2 regions of the Herbiconiux dendrobii genome follow, and region 2 is predicted to be linked to the other one. Evidence: predicted binding sites of a transcription regulator. Region 2 holds the regulator's gene; the other holds the start of a gene.
What was found. Region 2 encodes LexA, which represses DNA repair genes until DNA is damaged. Its sites were predicted from a motif close to TCGAACANNTGTTCGA; they were not measured.
Positions count from the first base shown of each region.

Region 1 (9,769 bases), on a different contig from region 2:
AGGTCAGGCCCATGTCGTCGGCGGTGTGCCAGCCGGCCCGGATCATGGCCGCGTGGATCTGCTGTTCCTCGCCCCGGAAGGCGACGTTCACCGGGTCGCCGAGCAGACCCTCTCGGGTCTTCGCGCGGCCGATGAAGTAGTCGGGAACGTAGAACAGGGTCAGGATGCTGTGCACCCGCGGGAGCAGCAGATAGGCCACCACGAGCCAGAACACGAGCAGGAACCAGAGCTGCTGCCAGCCGCGCGCGAACGACTCCGTGACCACGAGGTACGCCAGCCAGGCGGCCGAGAGTGTGCCCACCAGGAAGAAGGCGCTGTCGACGACGAGTCCGACCGAGCCCCGGAAGGTGCGACGGCGAATGTGCTCGACGAGGCTGGCCTCCTCGAGATCGTCGAGCGAGGGCTCCACGCTCTCGGCCATCGAAGGCATCCTTTCGTCCCTGCGATTCTCGCAGCTTCGCCTGAATGCTGTGACAAGTCGCGACCGCCACCCTAGGCTGGAAAGACGGCCACCACCGCCGTACCCCCCTCCGGACACCGACAGGACACGATCCATGCCCACCGGCGTACCCATCGAATTCGCTCACCTGACGAAGACGTTCGGCTCCGTCGACGCCGTCTCCGACCTCAGCCTCACGGTCGAACCCGGTCAGGTCACCGGGTTCCTCGGGCCCAACGGCGCCGGCAAGACCACGTCGCTCCGGATGCTGCTCGGCCTCGTGCGCCCCACCTCCGGCACGGCGACCTTCGGCGGCACGCCCTACGCGGAGCTCGACTCCCCGCTGGCCACCGTGGGCGCCTCCCTGGAGGCCGCGAGCTTCCACCCGGGCCGATCCGCCCGCAATCATCTCGCCGTCTACGCGCAGGCCGCGGGCCTGCCCAAGACCGCTCCGGATGCGGCGCTGGAGAAGGTGGGACTCTCCGGCTACGCCGATCGCCGGGTGGGCGGCTACTCCCTGGGCATGCGCCAGCGGCTGGGCCTCGCCTTCGCCCTGCTCGGCGACCCGGCGGTGCTCGTGCTCGACGAGCCGATCAACGGCCTCGACCCCGAGGGCATCAAGTGGATCCGCCTGCTGCTGCGCGGCATGGCCGCCGAGGGCCGCACGGTGCTGATCAGCTCGCACCTGCTGAGCGAGGTGCAGCAGACCGTCGACGAGGTGATCATCATCACCCACGGCACGCTCGTGCACCGCGGCGAGCTCTCCAGCCTCGACGTCTCCGACTCGAAGCAGGTGCAGGTGAACGCCGACGACCGCGACCGGCTGGCCGAGGTCGTCCGCTCGGCCGGCTACACGGTCGCGTCGCTGCGCTCGGGGGTGCTGGTGGAGAACGCCGAGGCCGCCGAGATCGGCCGGCTCGCCTTCGACGCGGGCATACCGCTCACGGCCCTCTCGCAGAAGCGCACGGGCCTGGAGGAATCCTTCCTCGCCCTGGTCGGAGAGGAGGGCGCGCTGTGAAGCTCGTCGCGGCCATCCGATCGGAACTCACGAAAGTTCTCAGCACGCGCCTGTGGTGGGTGCTCGCGATCATCATGGTCGGCTACGTGGCGCTCTGCGCCGGCGGCCTCGCGGCCATCCTGAGCGGGGTCGGCACGCGGGCCGGCGGGCCGGTCGTGCCCGAGGCCCAGCTGCCACTGCTCATCTACAGCTTCGCCACCTCGGTGGGCTACGTCTTCCCGGTACTCTTCGGCGCCCTCGCGGTCACCAGCGAGTTCCGCTTCCAGTCGCTCACGCCCACCTTCCTCGCTCAGCCGCGCCGGGTGGTGGCCCTGAGCGGCAAGTTCATCACGATGCTGCTGGTGGGTGCCGTGTTCGGCGTGATCGCGCTGCTGGCCTCGATGGGTGCCGGTGCGGGCGTCCTCGCGGGGTTCGGCGTGGATCCGCTGCTCGGCGAGCCCGAGATCTGGGCCTTCGTCGGGCGATCGGTGCTGGCGATGGCGCTCTGGGCCGTGATCGGCGTCGGCCTCGGCACCCTGGTGCCCAGCCAGGTCGCCGCGATCGTGATCGTGCTGGCGTTCACGCAGTTCCTCGAGCCGCTGCTGCGGTTCGGCTCGAGCATCACCGACTGGTCGGCGCAGCTGGGCCAGTTCCTGCCGGGTGCGGCCAGCGACGCCCTGGTGGGGTCGAGCATCTTCTTGATCGCCACGCCCGCGGGCACCGGTCTGGAGTGGTGGCAGGGCGGGCTCGTGCTCGCCGGCATCGCGGTGGTGGCCACGGTGATCGGCTACGTCACCAGCTGGCGCCGCGACGTGTCGTGAGCCGGTCGCGGGGCTAGCGTGGAGAGCGGATCCGTTCCGCATCCGCCCTCTGTTCGAGGAAGCACGTCCGACGAAGGAGAAGCCGTGGCCGACGCACTCGTGGTGACCGAGAAGGGATCGAGGGCGCAGCTGCTCGAGATCGACGAGCGGGAGTTCTTCGACGGCACCGGCGGCGACCAGGCCGTCGATCTCGACGTGCTGTTCTCCGGCATCAACTACAAGGACGGCCTGGCACTGCTCGGCCGCCCGGGCGTCGTGCGCGAGTGGCCGTTGGTCGCGGGCATCGACGTGGTGGGCCGGGTCGCGGCCTCCGGTTCACCGCGGTTCGCCGTGGGCGACCTCGTGGTGCTGACCGGTGACGGCATCGGCGAATCCCGGCACGGTGGCCTCGCGACGCGGGCGCGGGTGCGACCGGATGCGCTGATCGCGCTTCCCGACAGCATCTCTGCGCAGCGGGCGGCGGCGATCGGAACGGCGGGCTTCACCGCCATGCTCGCCGTGCTGGCGCTCGACGACGCGGGCGTGACTCCGGATGCCGGCGAGGTGCTGGTCACCGGCGCCGCGGGCGGGGTCGGCTCGATCGCGGTGTCCCTCCTCGCGTCGCGCGGCTACACGGTCGTGGCATCCACGGGCCGGGTGCAGGAGCAGGGCGGGTATCTCACCGGGCTGGGGGCCTCGGAGGTGATCGACCGCGCGCCGCTGGGCGAGGCCGGCAAGCCGCTGCAACGCCAGCGCTGGGCGGGCGCCGTCGACAGCGTGGGCAGCCACACCCTCGCGAACATCCTGGCGCAGACGAACTACGGCGGCACGGTCGTGGCCTGCGGTCTCGCCCAGGGTGGCGACCTGCCGGCCAGCGTGATGCCGTTCATCCTGCGCTCGGTCACCCTCACCGGGGCCAACTCGGTGGAGGCGCCGCTCGCGCTGCGGGAGCGGGCGTGGGCCGCGCTGGCGTCGGAGCTCGACCTCGCGGCGCTCGACTCGATGACCGAGACCGTGCCGCTGAGCGGCGCGCTCGAGGTGGCCGAACGGATCCTCGACGGTCAGGTGCGCGGGCGCACGGTGGTCGATCCGGCGCTCTGAGCTGTTCGGTGCGAAGCTGGTCGGTGCCGCGAGGCGGGTGCCGCCGGGGTCAGTCGATGATCTCGGTGCCCTCCAGCGGCGGCAGCCGCAGGGCGCGCAGCAGCTCGATCGAGTGCGAGGTGGTGATGATCAGCCGCGAGAACTCCTGACCCTCGAGGTCGATCACCACCGAGGTGCGGGTGCCCTTGACGAGCAGGAAGTCTTTGCCGTCGTGGAACTTCCACGTGCCCACCGCCAGGGTGAGCGGGATCGCCGCTCCCGGCGCCCGGATGCCGCGCACCCACACCCACGGGTCGTCGGTGAGCGCGGCCGAGCGGATGCTCTCCAGCGGCACCACGAGGTCGGTGCGGCGCAGCGACAGCACCTTCTCGGCGCGGGTGAGACGGATCTCGAGGCGATCGGTGTGGACGAAGAGAACGGCCATGGTCCTAGTCTGCCGTGGCTTGGCTGAAGAAGGGCAGGGTTTGCATCGGCGGGCGATATAACGATTCGGGAATCTATCGGCGGGCTGCCGCGGCGGCCGCCGCCGCGGCCGGCAGGGCGTCGAGGATCCGCCCGATCGCGGCCTCGTCGTGCGCGGCGGTGACGAACCACGCCTCGTAGACCGAGGGCGGGAGCGAGACCCCGGCGTCGAGCATCGAGTGGAAGAACGGAGCGTAGCGGAACGCCTCCTGCTGCTGCACCTGCGCGTAGTTCCGCGGTGCCACGTCGGAACCGAAGGTGAAGCTGAACAGGTTTCCGGCCCGCTGCACGCTGTGCGCGACCCCGGCCGCCGTGAGCGCCTCCGACACCGCCGAGGAGACGGTGCCGGCCGTGGCGTCCAGCGCGGCGTAGACCGAGGCGTCGGCCAGGCGGAGGGTGGCGAGCCCTGCGGCCACCGCCACCGGATTGCCCGAGAGTGTGCCGGCCTGGTACACCGGGCCGAGCGGCGCGAGGTGGTCCATCACGTCGGCCCGCCCGCCCAGCGCGGCCAGCGGCATCCCGCCGCCCACCACCTTGCCGAAGGTCACGAGGTCGGGCACGTACGCCGGCACGGGAAGCTCGTCCGGAGCATCCTGATGCGGTTCGGCCACCGGGTGACCCGGATTCTCCAGGCCCCACCAGCCCGCGGGGCCCACCCGGAACCCGGTGAGCACCTCGTCGACGATCAGCAGCGAGCCGTGGGCGTGCGCGATGTCGGCGAGAGCCGCGTTGAAGCCGGCCGCCGGCGGCACCACGCCCATGTTGGCCGGCGCCGCCTCGACGATGATGGCGGCGATCTCGTCGCCGCGCGCCGAGAACACCTCGCGCACGGCCCCGAGGTCGTTGTAGGGCAGCACGATCGTGAGGGCGGCCGTGGCGGCGGGGACGCCCGCCGAGGCGGGGAGGGCGAGCGTGGCGAGCCCCGATCCGGCCTCCGCCAGCAGCGAGTCGGAGTGCCCGTGGTAGTGGCCGGCGAACTTGATCAGCACGTCGCGGCCGGTGAACCCGCGGGCCAGCCGGATGGCGGTCATCGTGGCCTCGGTGCCGGTGGAGACGAGGCGGAGTTTCTCGACCGGGTGCACACCGCCGGCCTCCACGCGCCCGCGCACGAGCTCGGCCAGATCGGTCTCGGCCGGCGTCGTGGCGCCGAACGAGAGCCCGCGCGCGGCGGCCTCCTGCACGGCGGACACCACCTCGGGGTGCGCGTGGCCGAGGATGGCGGGGCCCCACGAGCTCACCAGGTCGACGTACTCGACGCCCTCCGAGTCGGTGACATACGGCCCGCGCGCGGAGACCAGGAAGCGGGGGGTGCCGCCCACCGAGCGGAAGGCGCGCACGGGCGAGTTGACGCCGCCCGGGATGGAGCGCTGGGCCCGCTCGAACTGCTCGGCGTTGCTCACGCCGAGCGACGCGGCGGTGGTGGTGTCTGTGACCGCGGTCATGCGGATCCCTGTCATGCTGATCCCTTCAGAGCACGGGCGACCTCGACCGCCCAGTAGGTGAGCACCGCGTCGGCGCCGGCGCGGCGGATGCTCACGAGCGATTCGAGGATGGCGCGCTCCCGATCGATCCAACCGTTGGCCGCGGCGGCCTCGATCATCGCGTACTCGCCCGACACCTGATACGCCCAGACCGGCACGGGAACGGCCGCTGACACGTCGGCGACCAGATCCAGGTAGCTGAGCGCGGGCTTCACCATCACGATGTCGGCGCCCTCCTCCACGTCGAGCACGGCTTCGCGCAGGCCTTCGCGGCGGTTCGCGGGGTCGAGCTGGTAGGTCTTGCGGTCGCCGCGCAGCGTCGATCCGACGGCCTCCCGGAACGGGCCGTAGAAGGCGGAGGCGTACTTGGCGGCATAGGCGAGCAGGGCGACCTCCTCGAAGCCCTCGGCGTCGAGCGCGGTGCGCACCGCCGCCACCTGGCCGTCCATCATGCCGGAGAGGCCGAGCAGCTGAGAGCCCGCGCGCGCCTGCTCGAGCGCCATGTCGCGATAGCGCAGCAGCGTGGCGTCGTTGTCGACCGCGCCGCGGGCGTCGAGCACGCCGCAGTGGCCGTGGTCGGTGAACTCGTCGAGACAGAGATCGGTCTGCACCACGAGGGCGTCTCCCACCTCGGCCGCCACGACGCGGGTGGCGGCGTTGAGCACGCCGTCGGGGTCGGTGGCCGCGGTGCCCTGAGCGTCTTTGGCCTGGTCGGCCGGCACGCCGAACAGCATCACCCCGCCGAGGCCGGCCTCCGCCGCCTCGGTGACAGCGGCCTTCAGGCTGTCGAAGCTGTGCTGCAGCACGCCGGGCATGGAGGTGAGCGCAACGGGCTCCACCACGTCGTCGCGCACGAACAGCGGCAGCACGAGTTGCGCCGGATCGATCCGCGTCTCGGCGACCAGCCGGCGCATCGCCGGGGTGGAGCGGAGCCGGCGCGGCCGGACATCGGGGAACGATCCTGAACTCATGTCTCCAGCCTATGCCGACCGTGCTGGACGTCGGCCGCCTGTGCAGAGCCGGCCCGTTCTCCACAGGGCGCGACAATTAAGTCGAACACATGTTCGAATGTGCGTACGATGGCGACATGAACATCGACTTCCAGACCTCGCTCTTCGACGACCTCGACGCCGACCCCGGCCTGGAGGGTCTCGGGGGCACCGTGCAGCGCACCGTGCTCGGCGACGGGGCCTGGATCGACCTGCGGCCGGGGTGGGTCTCCAACTCCGACGCGCTGTTCGAGCGCCTCGCGGTCGACGTGCCCTGGCAGGCCGACCGGCGGGAGATGTACGACCGCGTGGTGGAGGTGCCCCGGCTCGTCTCCCGCTTCGGCGCCGGGTCGGTCTACCCCGATCTCGTGCTCACCCGGGCTCAGGATGCTCTGAACGAGCACTACGGGCGCCCGCCCGGTCAGGTGTTCCAGACGGCCGGGCTGTGCTTCTACCGCACCGGCGACGACAGCGTGGCCTGGCACGGCGATCGGGTCGGTCGCACCATCGATCGCGACACGATGGTGGCGATCGTGTCGGTGGGGGCGGCCAGAACCCTCTCCGTCCGGCCGAAGGGCGGAGGCGAGACGCTGCGCTTCCCGGTCGGGCACGGCGATCTGGTGGTGATGGGCGGCAGCTGTCAGCGCACCCACGAGCACGCCGTGTTGAAGACCAAGCAGGCGGTCGGGCCGCGCATCAGCGTGCAGTTCCGGCCGGTGTGGCCCAGGTGAGGCCCGGTGGAGACGGCCGGCCCCGCACTCAGAAGTCGGAGCGGTCGTCCTCGTCGCGGTCCTCGGCGCGGCGGGCGTTGGCCACCTCGATCACCGAGTTGATCAGCGATTCGGAGGAGCGGCCCTTGGCGATCACGTCCACCCGAAGGCCGTAGGCGCGCGCGTCGTCGGCCGTGCGCGGGCCGATCGCGGCCACGAGCGTCGATTCCGGCACCGGCCCCAGCTGAAGCTGCACCTGCTCGGCGACGGATCCCGAGGTCACGAAGACCGCGTCGATCGCCCCGGCGGCCACGTCGGCGCGGATCTGCGGATCGACCTCCACCCCGATGGTGCGATAGGCCACGACCGACTCGACGGTGTGGCCGCGCTTGATCAGCCCCTCGGTGAGCACCGGTTTCGCGATGTCGCTGCGGAGCGTGAGCACGCGCAGCTCCGGGCCGAACTGCTCGAAGCGCTTGAGCTCGCGCAGCAGGCCCTTCGCGGAGTTGTCCTCCGGCGGCACGAGGTCGACCTTGTACCCGGCCGCGGTGAGGGCGGCGGCGGTCGTCTCGCCGACGGCGGCGATGTGGGTCTCCGGCGGAACGACGGCCTGGTGGGCGGTGAGCACGTCGACCGTCGTCGCACTGGTCATGGTCAGCCAGTCGAACGAGCCGGCGGCGAGGGCCTGCAGGGCGCGCTCGAGGGTCTCGGCGTCTTCGGTGGGAGCGAAGTTGATCATCGGCGCGACGATCGGTTTGGCGCCGACGGCCCGCAGGTCGGCCGCGACGCCGTGGCCCCACGGTCCACCACGGGGAACGAGGATGCGCCAGCCGCCGAGCGGGCGCTGCGACCAGGCGGTCACTCTGCGCCGCCCGGGCCGAGGGGTGCGATCTCGGCAGCCCCGTCTTCCATCAGCTGGGCGGCCACGGCCTGGCCGAGCAGGTCGGCCACGAGCAGATCGTCGCCCAGGAGGCTGGCGGATCGCTCGCAGCCCAGCTCGGCGGCGCCGTCGGCCTGGTAGACGGTGGCCGAGAGGTGGAGTTCGTCGTCGGCGACGGTGGCCGCAGCCCCGATCGGAGCCGCGCATCCCGCCTCGAGGGCAGCGAGCACCGCACGCTCGGCGAGGATCGCCGTGCGTGTGGGCGGGTGTTCGATGCTCAGCAGTTCGGGGATGCTGTCTCCCTCTCGGGTCTCGATCGCGAGCGCACCCTGGCCCGGCGCAGTGGGCCAGAGATCGAGTGCGAAGAGTTCGGATGCTGCGTCCAGCCTACCCAGCCTACCGAGCCCGGCTGCCGCGAGCACCACGGCGTCCAGGTCGCCGTCCCGCACGCGACCGAGACGGGTGTCGACGTTGCCGCGGATGTCGACGATCCGCAGATCGGGCCGGAGCGAGAGCAGTTGAGCCACCCGGCGCGGCGAGCCGGTGCCCACCGAGGCGCCTTCGGGCAGCTCGTCGAGGGTGAGTCCGTCGCGGGTGCAGAGGGCGTCGCGCGGGTCTTCGCGCTCGGGGACGGCGCCGAGCACGAGACCGTCGTACGGCGCGGTGGGCAGGTCTTTGAGCGAGTGCACGATCAAGTCGCACTCGCCGGCGAGCAGGGCCTCGCGGAGCGCACTGGCGAAGACACCGGTGCCGCCGAGGCTGGCCAGCGACTCCTTGGAGCGGTCGCCCTCGGAGGTGATTATGATCGTCTCGATCTCGATCCCGGTCGCCTCCGTCAGCGCAGCGACGACGTGGCCGGTCTGGGCGCGCGCCAGAGCGCTGCCCCGTGTCGCCACGCGCAGTGCTCCGCTCATGCTCCCGCCCTCCTGCCAGCCTACGGCGCGATCCCGGAGAGCGCGGGCTTGAAGCCCAGTCGCACGTTTTCACAGCACCCGGGGCGGCACACGTCGTACCACGGACCGAGATCGGTCACGGCGGGGCGCTCGGCCACGGGCGTGCCGTTCACGCGTTCCAGCACCAGGTCGACCAGCCCCGCCACGTAGGAGGGGTCGACGCCCGGCGTCGGCACGCGAACGCCGAACAGATCGTGCTCGGCGCACGACTCGAGGGCCTCGTTGTCGAGGTCCCACATGACCTCCATGTGGTCGCTCACGAACCCGAGCGGCACGATCACCACGGCCTTCACGCCCTTGGCGGGGAGTTCGGCGATGGCGTCGTTGATGTCGGGCTCGAGCCACGGCTGGCTCGGCGGGCCCGATCGAGACTGGTAGACCAGCTGCCAGGGCACCTCGCTCGCACCCGCCGCGGCGAGCATGACGACCTCGGCCACGGCCCGGTGCTGCGCCGCGTAGGCGCCGTCCGGCCCGAACCCGCGGGAGGCCGGGCCCGAGCGCTCGGCGTCGGCGCTCGGGATCGAGTGCGTGGTGAAGAGCACCTCGATCTCGCGCGTCGGATCGATGCCCTCGAAGCGCTCGCGGACGTCGGCGAGCGCCTTCCCGACGCCGTCGATGAAGGGCTGCACGAAGCCGGGGTGGTCGAAGAACTGGCGCACCTTGTCGATCGTGATCGTGCCGCCGAGGCCCGTCTCGTCCAGGGCGATCGCGAAGTCCTCGCGGTACTGCCGGCAGCTCGAGTAGGAGCTGTAGGCGCTCGTGGCGATCGCGATCAGGGTACGGAAACCACGCTGATCCGCTTCGGTGAGGGCGTCGCGGAGGTACGGATCCCAGTTGCGGTTGCCCCAGAGCACCGGCAGGTCGATGCCACGGCCGGCGAGCTCCGCCTCGAGGGCGGCCTTGAGCTCGCGGTTCTGCGCGTTGATCGGGCTGATGCCGTCGAAGGCGCGGTAGTGG
Region 1 covers NZ_JBLZQV010000002.1:403,835-413,603, forward strand. The annotation lists gene ACN4JJ_RS06785 (LssY C-terminal domain-containing protein) at 1-421, opposite strand, end outside; gene ACN4JJ_RS06790 (ABC transporter ATP-binding protein) at 555-1,457, shown strand; gene ACN4JJ_RS06795 (ABC transporter permease) at 1,454-2,257, shown strand; gene ACN4JJ_RS06800 (MDR family oxidoreductase) at 2,342-3,337, shown strand; gene ACN4JJ_RS06805 (hypothetical protein) at 3,387-3,761, opposite strand; gene hemL (glutamate-1-semialdehyde 2,1-aminomutase) at 3,835-5,241, opposite strand; gene hemB (porphobilinogen synthase) at 5,253-6,251, opposite strand; gene ACN4JJ_RS06820 (alpha-ketoglutarate-dependent dioxygenase AlkB) at 6,368-7,000, shown strand; gene ACN4JJ_RS06825 (uroporphyrinogen-III synthase) at 7,029-7,841, opposite strand; gene hemC (hydroxymethylbilane synthase) at 7,838-8,773, opposite strand; gene ACN4JJ_RS06835 (ferrochelatase) at 8,794-9,769, opposite strand, start outside.
Region 1: the regulator LexA is predicted to act here: its motif matches at 6,333-6,348, upstream of ACN4JJ_RS06820 (alpha-ketoglutarate-dependent dioxygenase AlkB).

Region 2 (9,769 bases):
CCGACCAAGCGCGATTCGAGCTACAGCGGCTGGGTCTCGATCTCCGTCGGCTGCAACAACACCTGTACGTTCTGCATCGTCCCGTCGCTGCGCGGCAAGGAGAAGGACCGCCGCCCGGGCGAGGTTCTGAGCGAAATCCAGTCGCTGGTCGACGACGGCGCCATCGAGGTCACCCTTCTCGGCCAGAACGTGAACTCCTACGGTGTCGAGTTCGGCGACCGCCTCGCCTTCGGCAAGCTGCTGCGTGCCGCCGGGCAGATCCGGGGGCTGGAGCGCATCCGCTTCACCAGCCCCCACCCGGCCGCCTTCACCGACGACGTGATCGACGCGATGGCCGAGACGCCCGCCGTGATGCCGCAGCTGCACATGCCGCTGCAGTCCGGCTCCGATCGCATCCTGCGTGCCATGAAGCGCTCGTACCGGTCGGCGAAGTTCCTCGGGATCCTCGAGCGGGTGCGTGCGAAGATCCCGAACGCCGCCATCACGACCGACATCATCGTGGGTTTCCCCGGTGAGACCGAGGAGGACTTCCTCGAGACGCTCCGAGTGGTCGAGGAGGCGCGTTTCGCCTCGGCGTTCACGTTCCAGTACTCCATCCGTCCGGGCACCCCGGCCGCCACGCTGCCCGATCAGGTTCCGCGCGCGGTCGTGCAGGAGCGTTACGAACGCCTGGCTGCTCTGCAAGACCGCATCTCCTGGGAGGAGAACCAGAAGCTGATCGGCCGCCGCGTCGAGCTGCTGGTCGCCAACGGCGAGGGCCGCAAAGACACCGAGACGCGCCGGCTCAGCGGCCGCGCCGAAGACTCCCGCCTCGTGCACTTCGAGCTTCCCGAGGGCACGGAGCGTCCGCGTCCGGGTGATGTGGTCTCGGTCACCATCAGCCAGGCTGCTCCCTTCCACCTGATCGCCGACACCGATGGCGCGCCGCTCGAGGTGCGCCGCACGCGCGCCGGCGATGCCTGGGATCGCGCTCAGGCCGACTCCTGCGGCGTGCCGGCGCCGGTGGGGGCGGCCGGTGCATCCGCTGTGCCCGGGCGGGTGTCGCTCGGTCTGCCCTCGCTCCGGGTCGGTCCGCCGGTGCCGGTACCCGCTGCCACGAGCGCGGCCGCGGAGACCCGCGGCGTCGCGCACGGCCTCACCGTGCCGATCTACAGCCCCACCGACGACCTCCGCGGGTAGCGGCCGATGAACGCGCCGCAGATCGTCGCGGTCGTCGGCGCCACCGGAACGGGCAAGTCCGATCTGTCGCTCGACTTGGCCGAGCAGCTGGCCAGGGAGGGCCGAACCGCCGAGGTCGTGAACGCCGATGCCATGCAACTGTACCGGGGTATGGACATCGGGACCGCGAAGCTCAGCGAGCCCGAACGCCGTGGCGTCCCGCACCACCTGCTCGATGTGCTGCGGGTCACCGACGAAGCCTCGGTGGCCGCCTACCAGCGCGATGCCCGGGCAGCGATCGAGGGCATCCTGCAGCGCGGCGCCGTCCCCATCCTGGTCGGCGGATCGGGCCTGTACGTGTCGTCGGTGCTCTTCGACTTCCGTTTCCCCGGCCGCGACGACGCGGTGCGGGCGCGCCTGGAACGGGAGCTCGAGCAGACCGGCCCCGGGATGCTGCACCGCCGGCTCGCCGAGATCGACCCCGCCTCCGCGGCATCCATCGGCCCTCACAACGGCCGGCGGATCGTGCGCGCCCTCGAGGTGGTCGAGCTCACCGGGGCCCCGGTCTCGGGCACGCTGCCCGACGCGCCCGTGTTCTGGAAGCCCGCCGCGATCCTGCACCTCCGTCTCGACCGCGAGCAGCTGGTTCCGCGCCTGGACGCACGGGTCGAGCGGATGTGGGCATCCGGTCTCGTCGCCGAGGTCGAATCCCTGCTCGCGCACGGCCTCCGCGACGGAACCACCGCCGTGCGCGCCATCGGCTATGCCCAGGCGCTCGCCCAGCTCGACGGCACCAGCCCCGAGCCCGAGGCGGTCGCCGAGGCCCAGGCGCTCACCCGTCGCTACGCCCGCCGCCAGGTCAGCTGGTTCAAGCGCTACCCCGAGGCCCACGACCTCGACGCCGCCGCTCCCGAAACCCTCCACCGCACCGCAGCAGACCTCGCCCGGTCCCTCTCCTGACCCCCGATCCGAACGGATGGAGTCCGTCCTCCCGGGGTGGATCGGATGGAGCCTCAGTCCGCTCCCGGCGTGTAGCTCCAGCCAGTCGGAAGGCGGCCACGGCGCGCCGCAGGCCTCGGTGAGCGCCCCTAGACTTGGGGCATGGCGGCGGATCTGCACTTCACCAAGGGTCACGGCACGGGCAACGACTTCGTGCTCTTCACCGATCCGGAGGGCGAGATCGCGCTCAGCCCCACCCAGATCGCCGCGATCTGCGACCGTCACTTCGGGGTCGGCGCCGACGGCGTCATCCGCGCGGTCCGCTCGGCGAACCTCGACGCGGGCGCGGCGGCTCTGGCCGAAGACCCTGCCGCCGAGTGGTTCATGGACTACCACAACGCCGACGGCTCGGTCTCCGAGATGTGCGGAAACGGCATCCGGGTCTACGCCCGCTACCTGATCGAGAACGGCCTCGTCACGCTCGAGCCCGGTGAGACCCTGGTCATCGGCACCCGCGCGGGTGTGCGTGACGTGCAGCTGAACAAGCTCGGCTTCCAGGTCGACCTCGGCCGCTGGCGACTCGACGGCGGCGAGCCCCTCGTGCGGGCCAAGAACCTGCAGGTGGCCCGTCCCGGCCTCGGCATCAACGTGGGCAACCCGCACGTCGTGGTCGCCCTCGCCGACGACGAGGAGCTCGACGAGGCCGACCTGAGCTTCATCCCGCACATCGAGCCGCAGCCCGAAGCCGGTGCGAACGTCGAGTTCGTGGTGCCGGCCGAGCCGCTGGTGCGCGACGGCGTCGGCCACATCCGGATGCGCGTGCACGAGCGCGGCAGCGGCGAGACGCTGTCCTGCGGCACGGGCGCCGTCGCGGCCGCCCTCGCCACCCGCTACTGGGCGGGTGCGGGCGCGCCGAACAGCTGGAGCGTCGCGGTGCCCGGCGGCACGGTGGGTGTGCGGATGTTCCCCACCGAAGACGGCGAGCACGTCTCGCTCTCGGGCCCTGCCGAGCTCGTCTACGAGGGCGACCTGGCGCTCGGCTAGTGCCGGTCGGCGAAGCGCGCCCGGCTAGGCGCGGTTCCGCACCCTGAGGATGCGGTAGCCCTTGTTCGTGCTGGCCCGCGTCACCGACAGGGCCGGGAACCCGCCCTCCATCCACCGCTGCAGCGAGTCGGAGCCGAGGTTCTTCTGCACGACGAGCCACGCGTCCGATCCGGGTTCCAGGCGGGGCAGCCACTGCTGCAGCATCGAATGCAGCACGCCCTTGCCCACCCGGATGGGCGGATTCGACCAGATGGTGGTGAATTCGAGCCCCTCGGGAACATCTTCGGGCCGGCAGGCGTTGATGTTTTCGAGACCCATCATGTGAGCATTCCGCCGAACCAGATCCAGAGCCCGTTCGTTGACATCGACGGCCCACACCGTCGCGCGCGGTGATTCCAGGGCCAGCGTCAGCGAGATCGGTCCCCATCCGCAGCCGAGATCGAGCAGATTTCCGCCGGGCGGGGGAGTCGGGACATTCGCGAGCAGCACCTGCGTGCCGGTGTCGATCCGCTCGGGGCTGAAGATGCCCGAGGCCGTCACCACGTGGTGCGGCTGACCGGCCAGGGTGACCGTCAGCTCGCGGAGCGAGAGCTCTCCGGCCGGCTGTGCGGAGAAGTAATGCTCGCCATCCATAGAGGGAATCTAGCAAACAAGGAGGCTAGTCTTGACTGCAATGTCAGACCACACGACCCCTGAGGCCGAGAACGTAACCGAGAGAACGAGCGGCACCGAGGCCCGAGCCGGGAGCGGCGGAACGAGCGACGACGTCGTCGCCCGGGTGCTCGCCAGCGCCGAGAAGCGCTCGAGCGGCTACTCGCTCTTCGAGCAGGGTGCGGCGCAAGCGCTGCAGCGACCCGAGACCACGGGCCAGGTGCGCGACGGATCCGGCTACGACGGCGATCAGTTCGATCGTGAAGACCGCAAGTCGCTCCGGCGGGTGGCCGGGCTCTCGACCGAGCTCGAAGACGTCACCGAGGTGGAATACCGCCAGCTGCGGCTGGAGAACGTCGTCATCATCGGCGTCTACTCGCAGGGCTCGTTGTCCGACGCCGAGAACTCCCTGCGGGAGCTCGCGGCCCTCGCCGAGACGGCCGGTGCCGTGGTGCTCGACGGGCTGCTGCAGAGGCGGCCGACTCCCGACCCCAGCACCTACTTCGGCAAGGGCAAGGCGGAGGAGCTGCGCGCGATCGTGCAGAGCCTCGGCGCCGACACCGTGATCGCCGACACCGAGCTGGCCCCGAGCCAGCGGCGTGCACTCGAAGACGTGGTGAAGGTCAAGGTGATCGACCGCACGGCCGTCATCCTCGACATCTTCAGCCAGCACGCCAAGAGCCGCGAGGGCAAGGCGCAGGTCGAGCTCGCTCAGCTCGAGTACCTGCTGCCGAGGCTCCGCGGCTGGGGTGACTCGATGTCCCGCCAGGCCGGTGGCCAGGTGGGTGGCGCGGGTGCCGGTATGGGGTCGCGCGGTCCGGGTGAGACGAAGATCGAGCTCGACCGCCGCCGCATCCACACCCGGATGGCGAAGCTGCGCAAGCAGATCAAGGAGATGAAGCCGGCGCGGGATGCGAAGCGGGCCAACCGCAAGCGCAACGCCGTGCCGAGCGTCGCCATCGCCGGGTACACCAACGCGGGCAAGTCGTCGCTGCTGAACCGCATCACGAGCGCGGGTGTGCTGGTGGAGAACTCGCTGTTCGCCACCCTCGACGCCACGGTGCGCAAGAACGTGACGGCCGACGGCCGTCCCTACACGATCGCCGACACCGTCGGTTTCGTGCGGGCCCTGCCGCACCAGCTGGTGGAGGCCTTCCGCTCGACCCTCGAAGAGGTGGCCGACTCGGATGTCGTGGTGCACGTCGTCGACGCCTCGCATCCGGATCCCGCCGGACAGATCACCACGGTGCGCGACGTGATGGGCGAGGCCGGCGCGCGGGGCATCCCCGAGATCGTGGTCTTCAACAAGAGCGACCTGGTGTCGGACGACGACCGGCTGGTGCTGCGCGGACTCGAGCCGACGGCGATCTTCGTCTCGGCACGGTCGGGCGAGGGAATTCCCGAGCTGCTCGCGGCGATCGACGCCATCCTCCCCACGCCGAGCGTGGAGGTGGAGGTGCTGCTGCCCTACGACCGCGGCGACCTGGTGACCCTGCTGCACGAGAAGAACACGGTGCTCACCACCGAGTACGAGGAGGGCGGCACCTGGGTGCGTGCCCTGATCAACCCGGAGTTCGAGGAGCGGCTGAGTCCGTTCGCCGTCGTCCGCAGCTGATCACACCGCTCGGAGGACTGCGACCACCTTGCCGAGCACGGTGGCGTAGTCGCCGAGGATGGGCTCGAAGTTGCTGTTGCGGGGGAGCAGCCAGGTGTGGCCGTCTCGCTGGCGGAACACCTTCACGGTGGCCTCCTCGTCGAGCATGGCGGCCACGATGTCGCCGTTCTCGGCCGTGTTCTGCTGCCGGATGACCACCCAGTCGCCGTCGCAGATGGCGGCGTCGATCATCGACTCGCCCACCACCTTCAGCATGAAGAGGTCTCCGTTGCCCACCAGCTGACGGGGGAGTGGGAACACCTCGTCGACCTGCTGCTCGGCGGTGATCGGGATGCCCGCGGCGATGCGGCCCACCAGCGGCACCAGGGTGGCGTCTCCCACGGGGGGTGCGGAATCGGCGTCGGGTGAGGCCGCCCCCTCCTCGATGCTCGGGATGTCGATCAGCACTTCCATCGCCCGGGGGCGGTTGGGGTCGCGGCGCAGGTAGCCGCTCAGCTCGAGCTGGTTGAGCTGGTGGGTCACGCTGGAGAGCGAGGCGAGGCCGACGGCGTCGCCGATCTCGCGCATGCTCGGCGGGTAGCCGCGGGAGGTGACCGAGCGCTGGATCACGTCGAGGATCGCGAGCTGCTTGTCGCTCAGGCTCTTGCGGCGCCTGGTGCGGCCGGAGTCGTTCGCCACGGAGACCTGCTTTCTGCTCACATCCGGAGCCCCGGATTACTGCGGCCGGATGCCGCTCGGGACCCGATGTCGGTGGTTGGTGATTGAGTTCACCTGTTGATCGAAACTGTATCCGAGAACTGCTCGAATACGCACATGTCTTCGAGTGTGTCGCGCATTTCCCGTTCGATTTCGACTTGACGAACCTTTAATTCGAATATATCTTCGGAACATAGCTTCGCACCGGCGGTCCCGGCCGACCGTCGGTGCGAATACCTCAGGAGGAATCATGAGCATCGCAGCACAGCACCTCACCGCCCCCGGCTACACCGTCCGTGCCCGCACCGCCCCCGCAGAGCGCCTCGCTGCTCCGGTGGCCTCGACCCGCCTTCGTATCACGGCGCGCGGTCGCAAGGTGCTCGCGGGGGTCGTGGCGCTGCCGGTGGTCGCCGTGCTCGCGTCGATCGCGCTGTTCGGGGGTGGCTCGGCCGTGGCCACGGGCGCCACCGGCTCCGCCGATTTCGATTACCTGACGGTGCAGGCCGGCCAGAGCCTGTGGAGCATCGCCGAGTCGCTCGCTCCGCAGGCCGACCCGCGCGATGTGATCGCCGAGATCCGCAGCCTCAACCAGCTCAGCACCTCCTCGGTGCAGCCGGGCCAGCGCATCGCGATCCCGGCCGACATCGCGGAGTAGGGCACCTCGCCTCCGTTGCTCGGGCATCCATCGTTAGCGCCGTCCACCCTGCGGGGTGGGCGGCGCTTTCGTCTGCGCCGGGCCGGTGCCCTCACGCGGCCCGGTAGAATTCTGCGGTGACTTCTCTCGACGATCTGCCCATCCGGGACGACCTCCGCGGTCTCGAGCCCTACGGCGCGCCGCACCTGCACCTGCCGGTGGAACTGAACGTCAACGAGAACACGCATCCGATTCCCGAAGACGTGGCGCGCGACATCATCGAGTCGGTCGCCCGCGAGCTGCTCTCGATCAACCGCTACCCCGACCGCGAGTTCACGGCCCTGCGCGATTCCCTGGCCGCCTACCTCGGCGAAGGGTTCACCCGCGACAACATCTGGGCGGCGAACGGGTCCAACGAGGTGCTGCAGCACATCCTGCAGGCCTTCGGCGGTCCGGGGCGTTCGGTGCTCGGTTTCCCTCCCACCTACTCGATGCACTCCATCATCGCGGCCTCCACCGGAACCGAGTGGATCGCGGGGGAGCGTGACGCCGATTACCTCATCTCGCCCGAGACGGCCGTCGCCTGGATCGAGCGCACCGATCCCGACATCGTGTTCTTCTGCGCCCCGAACAACCCCACCGGAACGGCGCTTGGCCTCGACACGGTCCGTGCGGCCTACGACGCCTTCGACGGGATCGTGTTGGTCGACGAGGCCTACGCCGAGTTCATGCCCGGCGGCGAGCCCAGCGCGCTCACCCTGCTCGAGGGCCGGCCGCGTCTGATCGTCTCGCGCACGATGAGCAAGGCCTTCGCCTTCGCCGGGGCGCGACTGGGCTACCTCGCTGCCGATCCGGCGGTCACGGATGCGCTGCGACTCGTGCGTCTTCCGTACCACCTCTCCGCGCTCACCCAGGCCGCGGCGGTCGCCGCGCTGGCCCACGCGCCCGAGATGCTGGCCATGGTCGACGACATCAAGGAGCAGCGCGACCGCATCGTCTCCGGTCTCACCGAGCTCGGCTACACGCCGTGGCCGAGCGCCGCGAACTTCGTGCTCTTCGGCGGGGTCGAGAACCCCGAGCAGCTGTGGCAGCAGCTGATCGATCGCGGCATCATCATCCGCAACCTCAGCATCCCGAACCACCTCCGGGTGAGCGCCGGCACCCGCGCCGAGACCACCGCGTTCCTCGACGCGATGCGCGAACTCACGCCCGTCCGCTCCTGAGAGACGCCCGTCGGTGCTCCCGGGCGCCGGCCGCGTCTCACCCCCGCTCGATAGGATTGCCCTCATGACCGCACCCCGCACCGCTCGCCTCGAGCGCTCGACCAGCGAGTCGACCATTGAGCTGAGCCTCGACCTCGACGGCACCGGCGTCTCCGACATCCAGACGAGCGTGCCGTTCTACGACCACCTGCTCACCGCCTTCGCGAAGCACTCGCTGACCGACCTCACGGTGCGCGCCAAGGGCGACATCGAGATCGACGTGCACCACACGGTCGAAGACATCGGGATCGTGCTCGGCCAGGCCATCAAGCAGGCGCTCGGCGACAAGTCGGGCATCTCGCGCTTCGGCGACGCCCTCGTGCCGCTCGACGAGGCGCTGGTGCAGGCCGTGGTCGACATCTCCGGCCGCCCTTACCTGGTGCACTCCGGTGAGCCCGCGGGCTACGAGTTCCACCTCATCGGCGGGCACTTCACCGGCTCGATGGTGCGTCACGTCTTCGAAGCCATCACCTTCAACGCCGGCCTCACGGTGCACGTCACGGTGCTCGGCGGCCGCGATCCGCACCACATCGCCGAGGCCGAGTTCAAGGCCTTCGCCCGTGCGTTCCGCCAGGCCAAGGCGCTCGACCCGCTGGTGAGCGGCGTCCCCTCCACCAAGGGCGCGCTGTGAGCACCGGCGCCTCCGACCGCCCTCGCGTCGTCGTCCTCGACTACGGCAGCGGCAACATCCACTCGGCCGCGAAGGCCCTGGAGCGTGCCGGCGCCGACGTCGAGATCACCGCGAAGCGCCAGGCCGTGCTCGACGCGGATGGCCTCTTCGTTCCCGGCGTGGGTGCCTTCGACGCCGTCATGAACCAGTTGAACGCGGTGCGCGGCGGTGAGCTCATCGGCCGGCGCCTGGCCGGCGGCCGACCCGTGCTGGGCGTCTGCGTGGGCATGCAGGTGCTCTTCGACGAGGGCATCGAGCGCGGAGTCGACACCGAGGGCCTCGGCGAATGGCCCGGCACGGTCGAGCTGCTGAAGGCGGAGGTGGTGCCGCACATGGGCTGGAACACCGTCGAGGCTCCCGCCGGCACGGTGCTGTTCGACGGCATCCAAGACGAGCGCTTCTACTTCGTGCACTCCTACGCGGCACAGAACTGGGAGCTCACCGAAGAGGTCACGCACCGCCCGCCGAAGGTGACCTGGGCCGAGCACGGCTCCCGCTTCGTCGCCGCGGTCGAGAACGGCCCGCTCTCGGCGACGCAGTTCCACCCCGAGAAGTCGGGGGAGGCCGGCATCCGTCTGCTCGAGAACTGGATCGGCACCCTGCGCTGATCGGATGCCGCCACGTGCGTGCTGCTGATCGGCCGCTGCGGAGCGGACGCCCGGTCGTTTCGACGTGGGCCGCGCGAGTCGCTACGATCGCGGAGGGTCTTCGCCATCCGGCACCCGGGCCCCACGATCGCGAAGCGCCCATGGCGGCGCGCGCCGCAGCACGCACAGCAAGGACAGGCAATGAGTGAGTTCAACAAGGCACCGGCCCTCGTGCTGCTGCCCGCCGTCGACGTGGCCGGCGGCAAGGCCGTCCGTCTGACCCAGGGTCAGGCCGGCACCGAGACCTTCCACGGCGACCCGGTGGATGCGGCGCTGGATTGGATCTCGCAGGGCGCCGAGTGGATCCACCTCGTCGACCTCGACGCCGCCTTCGGCCGGGGCAGCAATCTGAGCGTGATCAAGAAGGTCATCCGTCAGGCCAAGGGCGTGAACGTAGAGGTATCGGGCGGCATCCGCGACGATGCGAGCCTGGAGACCGCGCTGGAATCCGGC
Region 2 covers NZ_JBLZQV010000003.1:19,166-28,934, reverse strand. The annotation lists gene miaB (tRNA (N6-isopentenyl adenosine(37)-C2)-methylthiotransferase MiaB) at 1-1,179, shown strand, start outside; gene miaA (tRNA (adenosine(37)-N6)-dimethylallyltransferase MiaA) at 1,186-2,118, shown strand; gene dapF (diaminopimelate epimerase) at 2,260-3,141, shown strand; gene ACN4JJ_RS09075 (class I SAM-dependent methyltransferase) at 3,166-3,774, opposite strand; gene hflX (GTPase HflX) at 3,815-5,407, shown strand; gene lexA (transcriptional repressor LexA) at 5,408-6,106, opposite strand; gene ACN4JJ_RS09060 (LysM peptidoglycan-binding domain-containing protein) at 6,354-6,758, shown strand; gene ACN4JJ_RS09055 (histidinol-phosphate transaminase) at 6,875-7,960, shown strand; gene hisB (imidazoleglycerol-phosphate dehydratase HisB) at 8,025-8,630, shown strand; gene hisH (imidazole glycerol phosphate synthase subunit HisH) at 8,627-9,277, shown strand; gene priA (bifunctional 1-(5-phosphoribosyl)-5-((5-phosphoribosylamino)methylideneamino)imidazole-4-carboxamide isomerase/phosphoribosylanthranilate isomerase PriA) at 9,458-9,769, shown strand, end outside.